One region of the Paenibacillus sp. J31R109 genome, then DNA from elsewhere that is predicted to be linked to it. Evidence: riboswitches for the same ligand, from Rfam matches in the RefSeq annotation. Region 1 holds a riboswitch; each other region holds the start of a gene.
The links. A riboswitch is a leader RNA that binds a small molecule or an ion and turns the genes downstream of it on or off. The one in region 1 is predicted to bind ZMP and ZTP.
Positions count from the first base shown of each region.

Region 2: another riboswitch for ZMP and ZTP. It lies ahead of rpiB (ribose 5-phosphate isomerase B); the one in region 1 lies ahead of AC58QT_RS05620 (bifunctional 5,10-methylenetetrahydrofolate dehydrogenase/5,10-methenyltetrahydrofolate cyclohydrolase).
Region 3: another riboswitch for ZMP and ZTP. It lies ahead of AC58QT_RS03695 (DJ-1/PfpI family protein); the one in region 1 lies ahead of AC58QT_RS05620 (bifunctional 5,10-methylenetetrahydrofolate dehydrogenase/5,10-methenyltetrahydrofolate cyclohydrolase).

Region 1 covers NZ_JCAUAR010000002.1:8,660-13,716, reverse strand. Annotated here, with positions in the region: gene AC58QT_RS05640 (hypothetical protein) at 1-260, shown strand, start outside; gene AC58QT_RS05635 (RidA family protein) at 308-766, shown strand; gene AC58QT_RS05630 (apurinic/apyrimidinic endonuclease family protein) at 778-1,704, shown strand; gene AC58QT_RS05625 (hypothetical protein) at 1,757-3,385, shown strand; ZMP/ZTP riboswitch at 3,446-3,523, shown strand; gene AC58QT_RS05620 (bifunctional 5,10-methylenetetrahydrofolate dehydrogenase/5,10-methenyltetrahydrofolate cyclohydrolase) at 3,575-4,426, shown strand; gene AC58QT_RS05615 (DUF6886 family protein) at 4,445-4,969, shown strand.
Region 2 covers NZ_JCAUAR010000015.1:21,290-26,346, reverse strand. Annotated here, with positions in the region: gene glyA (serine hydroxymethyltransferase) at 1-466, opposite strand, end outside; gene AC58QT_RS27405 (TIGR01440 family protein) at 503-1,114, opposite strand; gene rpiB (ribose 5-phosphate isomerase B) at 1,130-1,588, opposite strand; ZMP/ZTP riboswitch at 1,693-1,773, opposite strand; gene AC58QT_RS27395 (low molecular weight protein arginine phosphatase) at 1,869-2,441, opposite strand; gene AC58QT_RS27390 (manganese efflux pump MntP) at 2,540-3,100, opposite strand; gene AC58QT_RS27385 (L-threonylcarbamoyladenylate synthase) at 3,162-4,232, opposite strand; gene spoIIR (stage II sporulation protein R) at 4,259-5,032, opposite strand.
Region 3 covers NZ_JCAUAR010000001.1:798,339-803,395, reverse strand. Annotated here, with positions in the region: gene AC58QT_RS03705 (MerR family transcriptional regulator) at 1-420, opposite strand, end outside; gene AC58QT_RS03700 (amidohydrolase) at 530-1,819, shown strand; gene AC58QT_RS03695 (DJ-1/PfpI family protein) at 1,886-2,485, opposite strand; ZMP/ZTP riboswitch at 2,550-2,629, opposite strand; gene AC58QT_RS03690 (Spo0E family sporulation regulatory protein-aspartic acid phosphatase) at 2,670-2,870, opposite strand; gene AC58QT_RS03685 (S-layer homology domain-containing protein) at 3,147-4,187, shown strand; gene AC58QT_RS03680 (cysteine desulfurase family protein) at 4,276-5,057, opposite strand, start outside.

The DNA of each region.
Region 1 (5,057 bases):
TGGATGAGCAGTCATCGGTATCCGCGAGTAAACGAATTTTACAGTATAAGATTCATGATGAGATTCAAATTTTACATAAAGATGCAGACACCTACTTTATTGTCTCTTACGACATATTACCGGCATCCATGGAATTCATCCTAGCTGGGGGTGGTGAACGAACTGAGAATGGTTGGATTATAAATCGTAAGCTTTACATCACGCTCCAAAAAAACTCAAATGGTCAGTACCAGATAAAGAGCTTGAGTTCTGGGCCATGAATCGATAATAAGTAAGATAATCTCACAACAGCGTAGGAGGATCCCATATGTCCGAACAAACCATTGCTCAAAGGTTAGAAGCCCTAGGAATCGTCCTACCCATAGCAAGTGAACCAGCAGCGAAATATGCTAATTTTGTGAAGGTGAACGGTTTATTGTACGTTTCGGGAAAAGGCCCTTCAGGCAACCCGAGGGGAAAACTAGGGAAAGACTATTCGACCCAAGATGGATATGAATTTGCTAGATTAACTGGAATTGAGATTCTAGCCGTTCTGCAGTCTGCGGTAGGTTCTCTTTCGCGCATTAAACAAGTGGTGAAGCTGCAAGGATTTGTCAATGCAGTCCCTGAATTTGAGGAACATCACAAAGTGTTGAATGGTTGTTCGGATCTCATGTTGGATGTATTTGGAGAGAATGGCGTGCACGCTAGATCGGTTTTTGGTGCCGTTTCTTTGAGAGATAACTTGCCGATCATAGTAGATTCTATTTTTGAATTTGTAGAATAGGACGGATGCTTGTGAGGAATCGATTCCTGATTGGTCAATATGGTAGTTTTGATGAGTCTAAAATGAAGAGGGATTTCCGCAAAGGTTTTTTCGGCATTGAAGCATGCCTAATTGAGACAGAAGAAGATAGGCACAGGCTTATACTAGCGTCGCAGCGTAACCATTTTCAAGTGGGTATTCATTTTCCATTACGTCCTCATATATCTAAAATGCGAGATGCCTTATTTCTGGCAAATTCGCCTGAAATGAGAGAATCCGCCTATGCTTGGGTGCAGAGTGAGCTGGAGTACCTTGCTTCCATGAACCCAACGTACATCCTTTTTCACTATCCGAAGCCAGTTATTCTGGATGATCGAGTCGATTGGCGTACGTGGAGATTCTCTGATAAATCGGAGTATCTGTCTGAAACTGAGATGACACTTACAGAATTAATTGAAAGAACAGAAGTGCTTTTTCAATGGTTGACTATGAAAAGCAAGACGTATGGCTTCATTCCTGTTCTTGAATTTGATGCGTTGAATCGATACATCTATGAGACGACTTTTCTTGAGGAGCTATTAGGGAAGTATCCCCACATCAAAATCTGTCTGGATACAGCGAGACTGTATCTGCAGGAAAAGTTAGATCCATACTTTGATGCTAGAAAAGTGATACATAAATTTGCGCGTTTTGCCTATTCGATTCATCTAAGTACGGTGCAAATCAAGGATTCTATTACCAATTCTCGTCATCCTGTCCTACCAGAGTTAGATCAACGAGACGGTTGGGCTCCAATCGAGGATTATCTCGCGATCATTACTGAGCAAAATGATCAAGTGAAGATCATGTTTGAGCACCGTTCTGATTTAATTAGTGAAGATCAATTGAATCAATGTTATGATTGGGTGACGCATTTATTGAACAATGGAAAATTAATGCGCAGCAATCATTCTTATTAGGCAATCATTTTAACTACTAGGGCAGTATGAAAGTTTTGGAGGTTACTACGAAGTGAAAAAATCAAGATGGAAGCTGTTCACGTATGTTCCTTTTTTGGCGGCGATCATCGTCATCGGCTTGATTCAAACGTTCATGTTGGCGAATGAAAATGTAAAGCCTTATCCTGAACCTTTTGGTCGTGCAACGGAATTAACGCAAACAGCAACGGTCGGTGAACCCGTGCAAATGGTTGGCGATAGCAGCTTTGCGTATTTGGCAGGAAAAACGCTTGAATGGGTCACGATTGATGATAAGGGGCAGAGCAGTTCGGAAACGCGCGGCTTGCCTACGGAAGGGCCGTTTCGTTCCTATAGACAGTTGGATAAGGATCATGTGGTCTGGATTGGGAACGGAAATAAGCTATATGCGAGCGAATGGAAGAACGGTTCATGGTCACCGATGAGTATAATAAATGACAATGAAATCACGGCTGTTCAAACGGTAAAGAGTGCACAAGGGGACAGCATCTTACTAGCTTACAATGATACAACGCTGTATGTGAGTGCTTTTCATCCGAATGAGAAGCTAACTTGGTCCCAGCTGGATATCCCCAATATCAGACATATCCAAGGTCATAGGGATGCGTCTGGCAGTCTTTCACTCGTCTACGCAGTCAGTCAAGAAGGCAATGAATCTTTTCACTACGTTCAACTCGCATCAGAAACTTGGAAACCGCTTGTACAGCGCAAGTTAAAGGATGTCGATTATGCAACGAGTAGTTTAGATGATATAGCGCTGGCTGTCGATGGTTCATCAATGATGACGGTGTATACGACGAGTTCTCGTAAATCTGGGAAGAGCACGTTGCACTTGCTCACCTTCCCTTCGAGTCAACCAGATAAGTTGGTAGATGATGTTATCAATCTGCCTGTCTCGACAAAGAGCGATTCGGATACAATTTTGCATCCCAACTTCACACAATCTTCTTCTGGTGAAGTAACCCTTGTGGTATCGTCGGTTTATGAGAAAAATAGGCGTCAAACGAGTCAAGAGGTGTACAAAGTTAGTTTCAAGGATGGTAAATTGAGAGATTCAGCTCGGATTAGTCAATTCAGTGGTTTCGCGTCCTACCCGAGCTTAGCGACTAGAGCAGATAGTTCCTTAGCTGTTTGGCTGGATGCCGTGAATGCGGAGTCCTATCGCGTGTATTACGCCACAGATCAACTACCTTATTTGGAGCGTATGAATCACATAGGCAAAGAGGATTTGCAAGAAGCAGCTGGAAACTTACCGCTTTTTTGGGGGATTGGTGTTCTCACAGCACTTATAAGCTTAAAATGGATTTTACTACCTGGCCTTTATTTAGTCATTATCAGTGTATTTTGGCAATATCATTATGATGAGCATGCCAAGCGGCATTTTGGGATATCCCTTGCGATGTATCTCATCGTCAAAGCCCTTTTTATCGGGGATTTTCGAAAATCAATAGCTCTGCAAGTCATGCCAGATGTCTTGCAATCTGTGTGGGCTGGCTTGTTGTTACTCGCTATTTTTGCCGTAATTTCTTATGGTGTAACTCGCTTATGGCGAAGAGGTCTATCTGAACGAAATGTTGGGCTCGAGATTTTCTACTTTGTTGTGCTTGATGTATTCATGACGAATTTGTGGTATTCGTTCTTCCTGTCACCAGCATCTTTATAGTCATTTTTTTGACAAACATGTTGAACATAAGGGAATGGATTGCTATGATATACCTATTAATAAACGATGTGTAACTGGCGGAGCATGGGTAACCATGAGGGAGCACACCGATAATAGCCGTACGCCTGGGCAGAGGTAAGGGGAATTCCCCTTACCTCTTTATGTTCTTACCTTGGGAGGAATGATGAGATGAATGTGGAAACAGTAATCTTGGACGGTAATCGGGTGGCAACGAACATGAAAGAGGCACTGATAAGTAGAATTAGTCAGTTAGCTTTGAAAGGGGTCACACCTTGCCTAGCGACGATTTTAGTTGGCGATGATCCTTCTTCAGCTACTTATGTGAAAATGAAAGGAAATGCGTGTAAACGACTGGGTATCCGTTCTATTCGTGTTGAGCTACCCGCGCATACAACGACTGAAGAATTAATCGCAACCATTCAGAAACTGAATGCTGACCCAAGTGTGCATGGGATTTTGCTGCAACATCCTGTCCCTCATCAAATTGATGAAAGGGCAGCATTTGAAGCGATTCATATGGATAAGGATGTAGATGGCGTAACGACACAAGGTTTTGCTCAAAATGCCTTCGGCATTGCTGCTTTTCCATCCTGTACACCAGCGGCTATCCTAGCCATTATGGATGATTACCAGATTCCCATAGAGGGCAAACACGCTGTGGTGATTGGCAGAAGTCCCATTCTGGGGAAGCCAGTTTCTATGATGCTATTAAATCGGAACGCGACGGTAACCATCTGTCACTCAAAGACGTCGAATGTGGGAGACATGGTTCGATTAGCTGATATTGTGGTAGCGGCTGTTGGTAAACCGAATTTTGTGCAAGGAGATTGGATTAAACCAGGAGCGGTCGTGATGGATGCGGGATATAATCCAGGCAACATTGGAGATGTTGATTATGAGGCTTGTCGCGTAAAGGCATCAGCGATTACACCTGTTCCTGCGGGAGTAGGACCCGTAACCATAGCTACCTTATTGAAACACACAGTTGATGCAGCGGAGAAGTATGTAAATGCTAGATGATTGGGGGCAGGAGCATAGGTGAAATTATTTCACGTAAGCGAAGAGAAAGACATTGCTATTTTTAACCCTAGAATGCCTACAAGAAAAGACTTGGATCCAGAAAAAGGATTAGTATGGGCGATTAATGAACAATGCCTACCTAATTTTCTGACACCTCGGAATTGTCCAAGAGTGACCTATCATTGCAATGAAACCACTTCTGATGAAGATAGAAGACACTTTATTTCCTCGCAGTCATCGATGCACGTTGTTGCTATCGAGCACAAATGGTTTGACATTATGAAGCAGACAACGCTATATTTGTACGAATTTGATTCAACCGATTTTTACTCGCTAGATCCTGGAGCTGGGTACTATGTGAGTGAGAAGTCACAACTACCTATCCATAAAGTTGAAATTCGAGATTTGTTTGGAGAGCTCTTTAGAAGAAACGTGGAAGTTCGCATTTTGAATAATTTATGGGACTTGTCTGATAAAATTCAGCAAGCGAGTTTCAATTATTCCATGTGTAGGATGGGATTTGCGGAGCAGCGAGAACCATAAATGCCTTATAGATAAAATAGCCAAAGAATTGGACAAATTCATGATCCTATTCTTTGGTTTTTTTGCTATATTAAAAGAGTAAGTAACG
Region 2 (5,057 bases), on a different contig from region 1:
CATCATCATAATCGATGCGGAAATCTTTTTCGCTTACGCCGTAAGCTACGAAGTTGTAAAGAATACCGGAAGCATTAACTGGGCTACCGTGCGTTAAGTGACCACCGTGTGCAAGGTTCATACCAAGAACCGTGTCGCCAGGGTTTAGAGCAGCTAGGTAAACAGCCATGTTCGCTTGTGCACCGGAATGCGGTTGAACGTTGGCGTGCTCAGCACCGAAAAGCTCTTTCGCGCGATCACGAGCGATGTCTTCCACGATGTCTACGTACTCACAGCCACCATAGTATCTTTTGCCTGGGTAGCCTTCTGCATATTTGTTCGTAAGTACTGTACCCATAGCTTCAAGAACGGCTTCGCTCACGATGTTCTCGGAAGCAATTAACTCAATTTTGTCGCGTTGACGGCCTAGCTCAAGGTTCATCGCTTCTACGATTTTTGGATCTTGCTTGCTCAAAAAGTTTGTCATCTGAAATTCCTCCTAAGGATAGTCGTTAAAATACAATTAGCAATCTGCATCAGGTGCAGCTTGTTGATAGAGTTGCTCCGCTAGATCGGCGGAGTAGATAGCTCTCGTGCCTCCGATCAGCTTAGGCCTTGCGAAGGCCATCGTAACGTACGCTTGGCCGATATGGCGAACAGGTGGCCTGACAGGCACAGCCACTTTGCGCAGGTGCATCCCGATCAGCGTACTGCCGATATCGATAGCCGCGTGAGCCGCAATCGACTCCACCACGACGGCCTTTGTGAAGTGCCGATACGCGTAAGAGGCCATCGATCCTCCTGCCTTCGGTACGGGAATGACAGAGACCGGTTCCAGCTGCGGCGCTAGCGTCAGAAGCTCATCTTCCACAACCAGCGCACGATTCAAATGCTCGCAGCACTGATAGGCCGCAAACAGCCCGAACTCGCTGCAGATGCGCTTCACCGTCTCAAAAATCGGCTTAGCCGCATCCAGCGTACCCGATGTACCAATGCGATGCCCGAGAATTTCACTCGTGCTCGTACCGATCACAAGCATGTTGCCGGGTCGCAAGCCGCCGACCGTAACCAGCTCCCGCAGGTTCGCTTCCAAAGCTTCCGCTGCTGCTATAGGGTCAAATACAGAATCACTCATTATTCATCCTCATTTCTAGGGATGTACTGTGAAACGATCCTCAATGCTCTGCACTTTATTGATGCGGTTCTTATGGCGGACACCCTCTGAAAACTCGGTTTCCAACCAAATTTTGACGATTTCTTCCGCTACGCCAGGCCCAACTACTCGCTCACCCATTGCAAGCACGTTCGTATCGTTATGTTCACGTGTCGCTTTCGCAGAGAAAAGATCGTGCACAAGTGCACAGCGGATTCCCGGAACCTTATTGGCAGCAATGGACATCCCAATGCCTGTTCCACAAAGCAGAATCCCTTTGTCTGCTTCTCCCGAAACGACTTTTTCGCAAACCTGAAGTGCATAATCTGGATAATCAACGGAGTCGCCGCAGCTGCATCCGAAATCAATCACTTGATGACCTAATGATTCAATAAAAGGAATGATAACATCTTTCAAACGATAGCCTGCATGATCTGCACCTAAAGCAATTTTCATGAATAAAACGCTCCTTTTTGACTGTTCGAATTCGACCATCCTATTATATCCCAAAGCTCACCAAAAACGAAAAAAAGAGCGCACACGCTAAAAAACGCGCGTTGCTCTTTTGCCCAGGCGACCGGCCGTATAGCTCAATGCTCCATTGTGGTTACTCCCACTCGTCGCCAGTTACATTGAGTCTTGCTTGTTACCTGTATTTTATCGCATTCCTCGCGATGTGTAAAGTTCTATTAGCCTACATGAAGACATAAGGTGCAATCTGGAAAAACGATTGTGGTTAACGCAGCTTTTTTACCAATTTATCTAAGCTCCGGCTAATTTCTTCAGCGGTATTTCGGTAATCAGCCAATGATCCGCCATAAGGATCGGAAATATCGTAATCGGGAATCGTATTTTCCAACGTATACATACGACTTCTTTCTTCGACAGATACCGTTTGGGACAGCGCCTGTTTAAGTTGAAGCTCCGCTGCAAGCTGCTCTCTCTCTTCAATTGCCTTCAGAATTCGATCATCGTCCTCTACATACTCATTGAGCGTATAAGTCTTCTCGATCGCATGAGGGAAGCGCCCAATCACGGTACGTTTATGGCCCGTCGTCATCGTCAAGACCAGATCAGCCCAATCGACATCTGCATCACTAATGGCTAGCGAACTAATCGATTCCTTGAAACCCGCTTCATGTAGAAGCGATTGGCTATTCCTAGAGATCGGACCACCCGTCGTCGCGGATACACCTGCCGAACGAACCTCCGCCGCAAGCCCCTCTTGACGCACCCTCATACGCAGCAAACCTTCAGCTAACGGACTGCGGCACGTATTTCCTGTACAGACAAATAGAATTCGCAACATGAAATCCTCCCGAAATAAACGACTACACCCTCTTAGGAGAGGTGCGTTTATATAGAAATTGATGAACGGCTGCACCGTCCATGATTACTCGTATTGTATCATAGTAAAAACTTGATCCCAAACCCTAATAAGATAAGTCCGCCGAATGCCTCGCCGTATTCGCCTACCCAACCGCTAACTCGTCTACCTAATAGCAAGCCCGCTATCGAAAGCAACCCGCCAAATAATCCAAATACGAGCACAGTGAGCACGATATCAGTAGCAAACATGCCAAGCGATACACCCACCGAGAATGAATCTATACTTACACTGAGCGCAAATATGATAAGCCCCCATAGTGTCCGATGATCAAAGGCCGTCGCTTCTTCCCCGCGTACCGAGCTGTATACCATATGGGCTCCAAGCAAAATAAGTAAACATCCCCCCGCGGCCGTCGCGACGTTACCCAATAGGAGGGAAACATATTGCCCCATAAACATCCCCGTTAGCGGCATGATGACATGGAAAAGACCGATGATAATACTTATTTTCAAAATATCCCACAGACGAATGCCCTTCATTCCAATGCCAATTCCTAACGAAAAAGCATCTAGGCCCAAAGCAATCGCCATTATTCCAATTGTCATGAGTTGCCCAACTTGTACCCCAGATGCGAGCATAGCACGATCCCCCTTGTCCACGATTCTTTCTCAAGATATGCGGACAAACTGGGAATCATGCTTATTTGAGACGGATCCGTTCATGCCCCGCTGCTTTGAGCAGTCGATTCATAATCGCGCTGCCAATACCTGAATCAGGGACACCTTCTGCGACAATATAACTAATACCTTGGTGATCAAAAGTCCGCAGAGCGCCATATAGCTCCCGAGCAATCGAATCTGGTTCGGATAGAGAACCGCATGCGAGAATGAGATCTGCACGGTATTCGCCGGCTCTCTCCTCAAAGGTTAGAATACCCGTCGACTCTCCTCGTGCCTTCGCAGCATCAATATCCTGCTGAATCCATGCCGAGACTTCCTGAACATCATCCCCTTGCACGATGTGCATAAAGCCCTTCGGCGCATAATGCGTGTACTTCATACCTGGCGCACGCGGGGTATCCGAAGCTTCTACTTCTGTCGGTTCAGACACATGAATAGGCAGCTTTGGCAACACGACATGCAGCTGCTCGGCTGTCACACCACCTGGTCTCAGAATATATAACTCTCCATCAACCAGCTGAATAACCGTAGACTCTACGCCAACCCCGGTTGCACCACCATCCACAATGCCGCCAATTTTTCCGTCCAAATCATCGCGCACATGCGAGGCTAAGGTCGGACTCGGTCTGCCTGAACTATTCGCACTTGGCGCCGCTATCGGCAGCCCTGTTTCTCGCAGCAACTGTAAGGCAACCGGATGATCAGGTATACGAATGCCTACCGTTTGCAGACCCGCCGTCACTAACGGCGAAAGGCTACCTGCAAGAACAGGTAGCACAATGGTTAAGGGGCCTGGCCAAAAAGCTTGCATAAGAGCTAGATGATCCGTAGTAAGACTATCCGACTGAACAAGACTTGGGAGCTGGTTCACATCAGCAATATGTACGATTAAAGGATTGTCAGAAGGCCTCCCTTTTGCAGCGAAAATCTGGAGAACGGCGGTAGTATTCGTCGCATCCGCTCCAAGTCCGTACACCGTTTCGGTCGGAAAGGCTACCGTATCACCTTGCTGCAGAAGTTTAGCTGCTTCTGCTATATTCTGCGCTGTTGCGCCTATCGCTCCTTGATTCACGTCCCAGTAGATTGTCACAAACTCTCATCCTTACTTGTATAGAATTAGCTGAACCACGAAAAGATCGCCTTAAACATTTCCCAAATAAAGAATTTAACCTTCGGTTGAGCTGGCTCTTCGGTCGTGGTAGTCGAAGCTGAAGCTGCTACGACCTCACCTTTTGTTTCTTTCTTTGCTACCTTCTCTGTCGAAGCAGCTTTGTCTTTGCTAGCGACAGTTTTCGCCTTATCTTCTTTAACTGGCTGCTTTTCCTTGCCATTCTCATCGGTCGTTTTGGCCACCACAACGGCTGCTGAAGCAACCGCTTCACCCGATACGGAATCTACAAAGCATAACGGTGGAAATAACACGCACCACCAATTTTGCCCTTCACCCGAACCAATCACAACACGCAACGCTTCATAATCCCCAGCCGGGTAGACGTCATTTCCGTACATTTTAGTTGGAAAAGGGACAACACCTAACTCCACAGTATGTGGATAGTTGTAGCCGCGGGATGCGATCATCTCGCCCACAAGTTGATCGAATTCAGGCAAGTGCGCATTCACGACTGCTCTGGCCTCTTCCAAGGAGTGGGGTCCCACAACCCAATCTTCCATACGGGCAATAATCGCATCGCGAATCTCGCGTTTTAAAGCCTGGTCCTGCGCAGAATCCGAATTTGCTAGAATACGCAAACGAATGGATTCTTCTGGTATGGTAGGCGAAACGACCGCCGCGTTCGTACGATTGGATTCCCAACACATAATCATAAGGATAAGTGCAAAAGCAATGAATAATAGGCTCTTAACTGAGTGGCGCTCTGTTCTCTTAACCATGGAGGTAGCCCCTTTCCCGTTTCCG
Region 3 (5,057 bases), on a different contig from region 1:
TTTGTCCTCCCATGTCCGCTGTTCCCTCAACCTTCTTGAACCTTCCGCGAGCGTATAGATGTCATCCAACTGAAGTACTTGATTATTCTTGAGGCTCTCAATCATGTCGTCTGTCGTTTCAATAATCTGTTTCATTTCGATCCACTTGGAAAACATCACCGACCTTTGGAGTTCCAAAAAATATTGCAATTGATTGTATCCCTGAACTTCAATATCCGACAGTACCTTCTGGATATCGCTAACCACCATCCCAGACTCCCGTAAGGCAATGATCGTCTGTAAGCGCCAGATGTCTTCTTCGTCAAACACGCGGTAGTGGTTGTCATTTTGCTTGGAAGGCGCGATGAGGCCTTTTTCTTCGTAAAAACGAATGGCCCTTTGTGATATTTTCAATCTGTCTGAAACCTCTTTTATTTTCATCAGGAACCACCTTTAATTTACATGACATGTATATGATCACCAATCACATATCATCTTGACCTTCACTTTACGTCAGGGTTTAGAATAAAACAAGACAAAGGAGGCTGTCATGATGAAAAAATTAATCAAGGGCGCGACTATCCTAACAATGGCAAGCAAAGAACCATTTGTAGGGGACTTACTCATTGACGGAGATCATATTTCGGACATTCAAACTGTCATTACTACTGAAGTCGATGAAGTGATTTTCGCCGAAGGAAAGGCAGCGTTACCTGGGCTTATTAACGCTCACCAACATACGCCAATGAGCTTATTGAGAGGATTTTCTGACGATCTCAAGCTTATGGACTGGTTAAACAAAAAAATGCTGCCCGCTGAAGCCCGAATGACACCTGAGGACATTTACTGGGGCGCAAAACTCGCTATGGCCGAAATGATCAAATCGGGTACCACGGCTTTTGCCGACATGTATATTCACATGAATGAGATCGCAGCTGCGATCGAAGAAGTCGGCATGCGGGCTTCACTAACTCGCGGGTTGGTCTTCCTTGAAAATGACGGAGGTCGCCGAATGTCAGAGGCGCTTGATCTCATCCGTCGCTGGAGCGGTAAAGCCGAGGGCCGCATCACCACAATGATAGGTCCCCACTCTCCTTACACGGTTCCTCCCCAGCCCTTTACAGAGATAATCGCCCTTGCTGAGCAGGAGAACATTGCCATACACACGCATCTTGCGGAAACCAAAGAAGAAGTCATGAAGATTCGGGAAAAGTATAACCAAACGCCAACCGAATATTTATATCACCTCGGTATGTTTGAAAAAGCTCATGTGCTTTTGGCTCACAGCGTTCATGTTAATCGCCGCGACATAGGGTATTTAAAAGGTATGCGAGGTGGCGTGTCGCATAATCCGGTAAGCAACCTCAAACTTGGATGTGGTATTGCACCCATTATGGAGATGATGGAACAAGGAATTCCTGTAGGACTTGGAACAGACGGAGCTGGCAGCGCCGCAACGTTAGATATGTTTGCGGAAATAAGAGCGGCAACTTGGTTGCAAAAACTGGATTACGGTGACCCCACGAAACTTCCCGCTTTTGATGTCCTTCGCATGGCGACGGTTGGAAGTGCACAACTGATGAATATCGGGAATGAAGTTGGCACTCTGGAAATCGGAAAAAAAGCGGATATGATTCTGATCGATTTGAGAAAACCCCATCTACAGCCGATCCATAATATTCATTCGCTGCTCGCCTATTGCGCTAACGGATCGGATGTAGACACAACCATCGTAAACGGTAAGGTGTTGATGAAAGATCGCCAACTGCTGACGATCGACGAAGATGAGTTGTTCAAGCAAGTATCCATACGATCGAAACGTATCGTCGACGGTATCTGATCACCACTTCCTACAAACGCGGGTATATCTGCTCGCGTTTATTATCCGAATACAATGATTTGCATGTTATTCGTATGGCATAAAAATCGCGGATAATTCGCCAGGCCTATAGTAAGGATAGTCCATCATGATTTGGACCTTTTTCGCCACATCCGCATTCGATAATGATTCAATGAGGTACAAACCTAAATCAATAGAAGCTGAAACACCGCCACCTGTAAAAATATCCCCATCCCGTACAATACGGGCTTTAACTACCTCTGAACAATAGGGGGTCAACAATTCGTAAGCAGATGGGTTCGTTGTCGCCTTTTTTCCATGTAAGAATCCTGCAGCTCCTAAAAGCAATGCCCCTGTACAGACAGATACTTTGTACTGTACATCGCTCGCGCTTCGGATCCATGCAACAAATTCCGTATCATATCTTAAGTCTCTAGTGGACATTCCTCCCGGAATAAATATTAAATCGTATCCGGATAAGTCTGGGCTAACATGCTTTATTTTTATAGTCATACCTCGATCGTCCGTAATCTCTTCTTTGTTTGCACAGAGATCCCATGTTAATCCTTCTTTGACTTTTAGAATTCTTAACCAAGATACCGCTTCGTAAAACCCAACAAAATCTAAGGTAGTCATCTTATCAAACAGAATATAAGCTATTTTCAATTCGCAACACCTGCCCTTTTTTCATAGTTAGTAGAAATAAAAAAAGTATCTGATCCAAGATCAAATACTTTGCCCAGGCGAACGGCGTATGACATATGTGCTTCCTCGTGGTACTCCACGTTTTCGCCAGTCGCACATATGATTACAGTAATACTATTTTCAATTGCGTGCAATATTATATTTTTTAATAGGCAGCTGCTTTCTTCTCATATTGCTCGATGACACGTACGGAATCCATTTTCAGTTTCTGATATAAAGAGATGTATCGATCTAACTCGTGGCTAATTGCAATAACACTTTCATTCGTAAGACTACTTTGTACGATTGCTTCTTGAACCATTTGAAGTCGCATTGTTTCGATTTTTTCTAAGAGGAATTGCTCCATTTATGTATCTCCAATCCTGTTCAATAAGTCGACTAGGATATTATAAAACAGATAAAAACAAAAGGTTGTTACTATTTGTCGAAATTCTAAAATAATATTTCAACAAAATATCCACCTCTTGATTTTATGTTTCAAACAAAAAGCTCTCTTACTTGCGCATCCAACAAATCAAAAGTTACTTCTTTAAAAGTAGGTGCAACCTTTTCATTACCCTATCCGTTTATGATTCTGAAAGCCCAGAAATACAAACAAATCCCACTATGAGGTGAACCAGAAATGAAAAAAACGATCAAAACTCTTACACTAACAGCAGCAACAGCATTGCTCTCACTTACTTTAATTGGTCAAAGCTTTGCGGCATCCGCTACCTTTACTGACTTGGATAACGTTGCGACAAAAGATAAAATTATCTCGCTACAACAAGCTGGCATCGTCTCAGGTATCACTACTGACCTATTTGCTCCTCTAGAAAAGCTTTCAACTGCTCAAGCCGTTCAGCTGTATGTGAATGCTCTTGGTCTTAATCTAGACCTCATCCGTTTCGTGAAAGAGCCAAAGGCAACTGACTATTTTGCCAATGCTTCTAACGATGCTTGGTACGCAAATGCGTTCATTGTTGCTGCAGCCAACAGTGTGGAACTTCCTAAAGATCTAGATCCGAATAAGAAAATCACACGTGAAGAATTCACACATCAGCTTGTACGTGCAATTGAAATTAGCAAAGGTCTTCCTCTAATTAACCCGGTTTTGGAAGATATCAAAGATACAGACCAACTGAATGTAGAGTATTCGGGGTCTATCCAACGTGCCCTTAAATACGGGATTATCAAACTGAATGCTGAAGGTAATTTTAATCCTAAAAATGAGATTACACGTGCAGATGCGGCAGAGGAAATTTTCAATGCACTAGCTTATTTGAAGGCACATCCAACTCCAATTGTATCCGCAGACCCTATTACTGCAACACAAAGCGTTGAGCTAATCAAAGGTGCTCTAGGTGAGCTTGGTACCGATATTCAAATTAAAATTGATCCTGATGCCAAAGTGACGCGCGAATCGTTCACGTACATGCTCATTCATACGCTTCAAACCAGCGAGAAACTGCCGTTAATTAAAATATCACCTGTCGAAATAAAAGATAATGATAAGATGGATATCTTACATGTTGGTGCTATCCAAACAGCACTTGCTTTAGATATTGTTGAATTAAATGCGGACGGTGCTTTTAATCCACAAGATGGTATCACGCTGACAGAAGCGACTGACATTGTGAAGAATGCAACGAAAGCTGTAGAAAGTTTCAACAAAAGTAAATAATTAAGGTCATTAACTAATTGTTTCAGAACATAAAAAGCAGACCCTATTCTCAGCGAATCGGTCTGCTTTTTTCCGTGTATTTCACGTTTTATCGTGCGCGTTCTACGATCAAAGCACAAGCACGCTCTATCTCCTCCATCGTTGTATAACGCCCTACGGAGAATCGTACTGTACCCGCCGCAACCTCCGGCGTCAATTTCATAGCTTTTAAGACCGGTGACATCGCACTACTTCCTGTATGGCAAGCCGACCCTGTCGTAGCCGCAATTTCGGGAATCTGAGCTAAGATCTCTTGCCCAATCCTATCTATAAAACTGACGTTTAACGTATTGGGCAATCGTTGATCGGGGTGTCCATTCCTTCTGATTCGAGACTGAAATGCCTCCGATAATCGTTCCCACATCAGATTCGTTAAGGCCAACGTATCCACGATATTCTCCCTGCCGTAGGCAAGCTCAATCGCTTTTCCTAGACCTACAATGTATGGCACGTTCTCAGTACCTGCCCTTCGGCCCGACTCGTGACTCGCACCGTGATTGTGAGGCGTGACAGCGGTTCCTTCTTTAATGATTAAAGCTCCTACCCCCTTGGGAGCATACAGCTTATGCCCAGCAAGAGTCATTAAATCAACTCCCATGTCATGCCAGTTCACATCTATTTTCCCTATTGATTGTGCAGCATCCGTATGGAGAAGAACCCCATGGCGTTTTGTGATTTCAGCGATTTTCTGAATGGATTGAACAGTTCCCGTTTCATTATTTGCATGCATGATAGAAACCAGAATCGTCTCCTCGGTTATCGCTGCCTGAAGTTGTTCCAAATCTACTATCCCATACGCATCCACATCTAAATAGGTCACTCTCGCCCCTA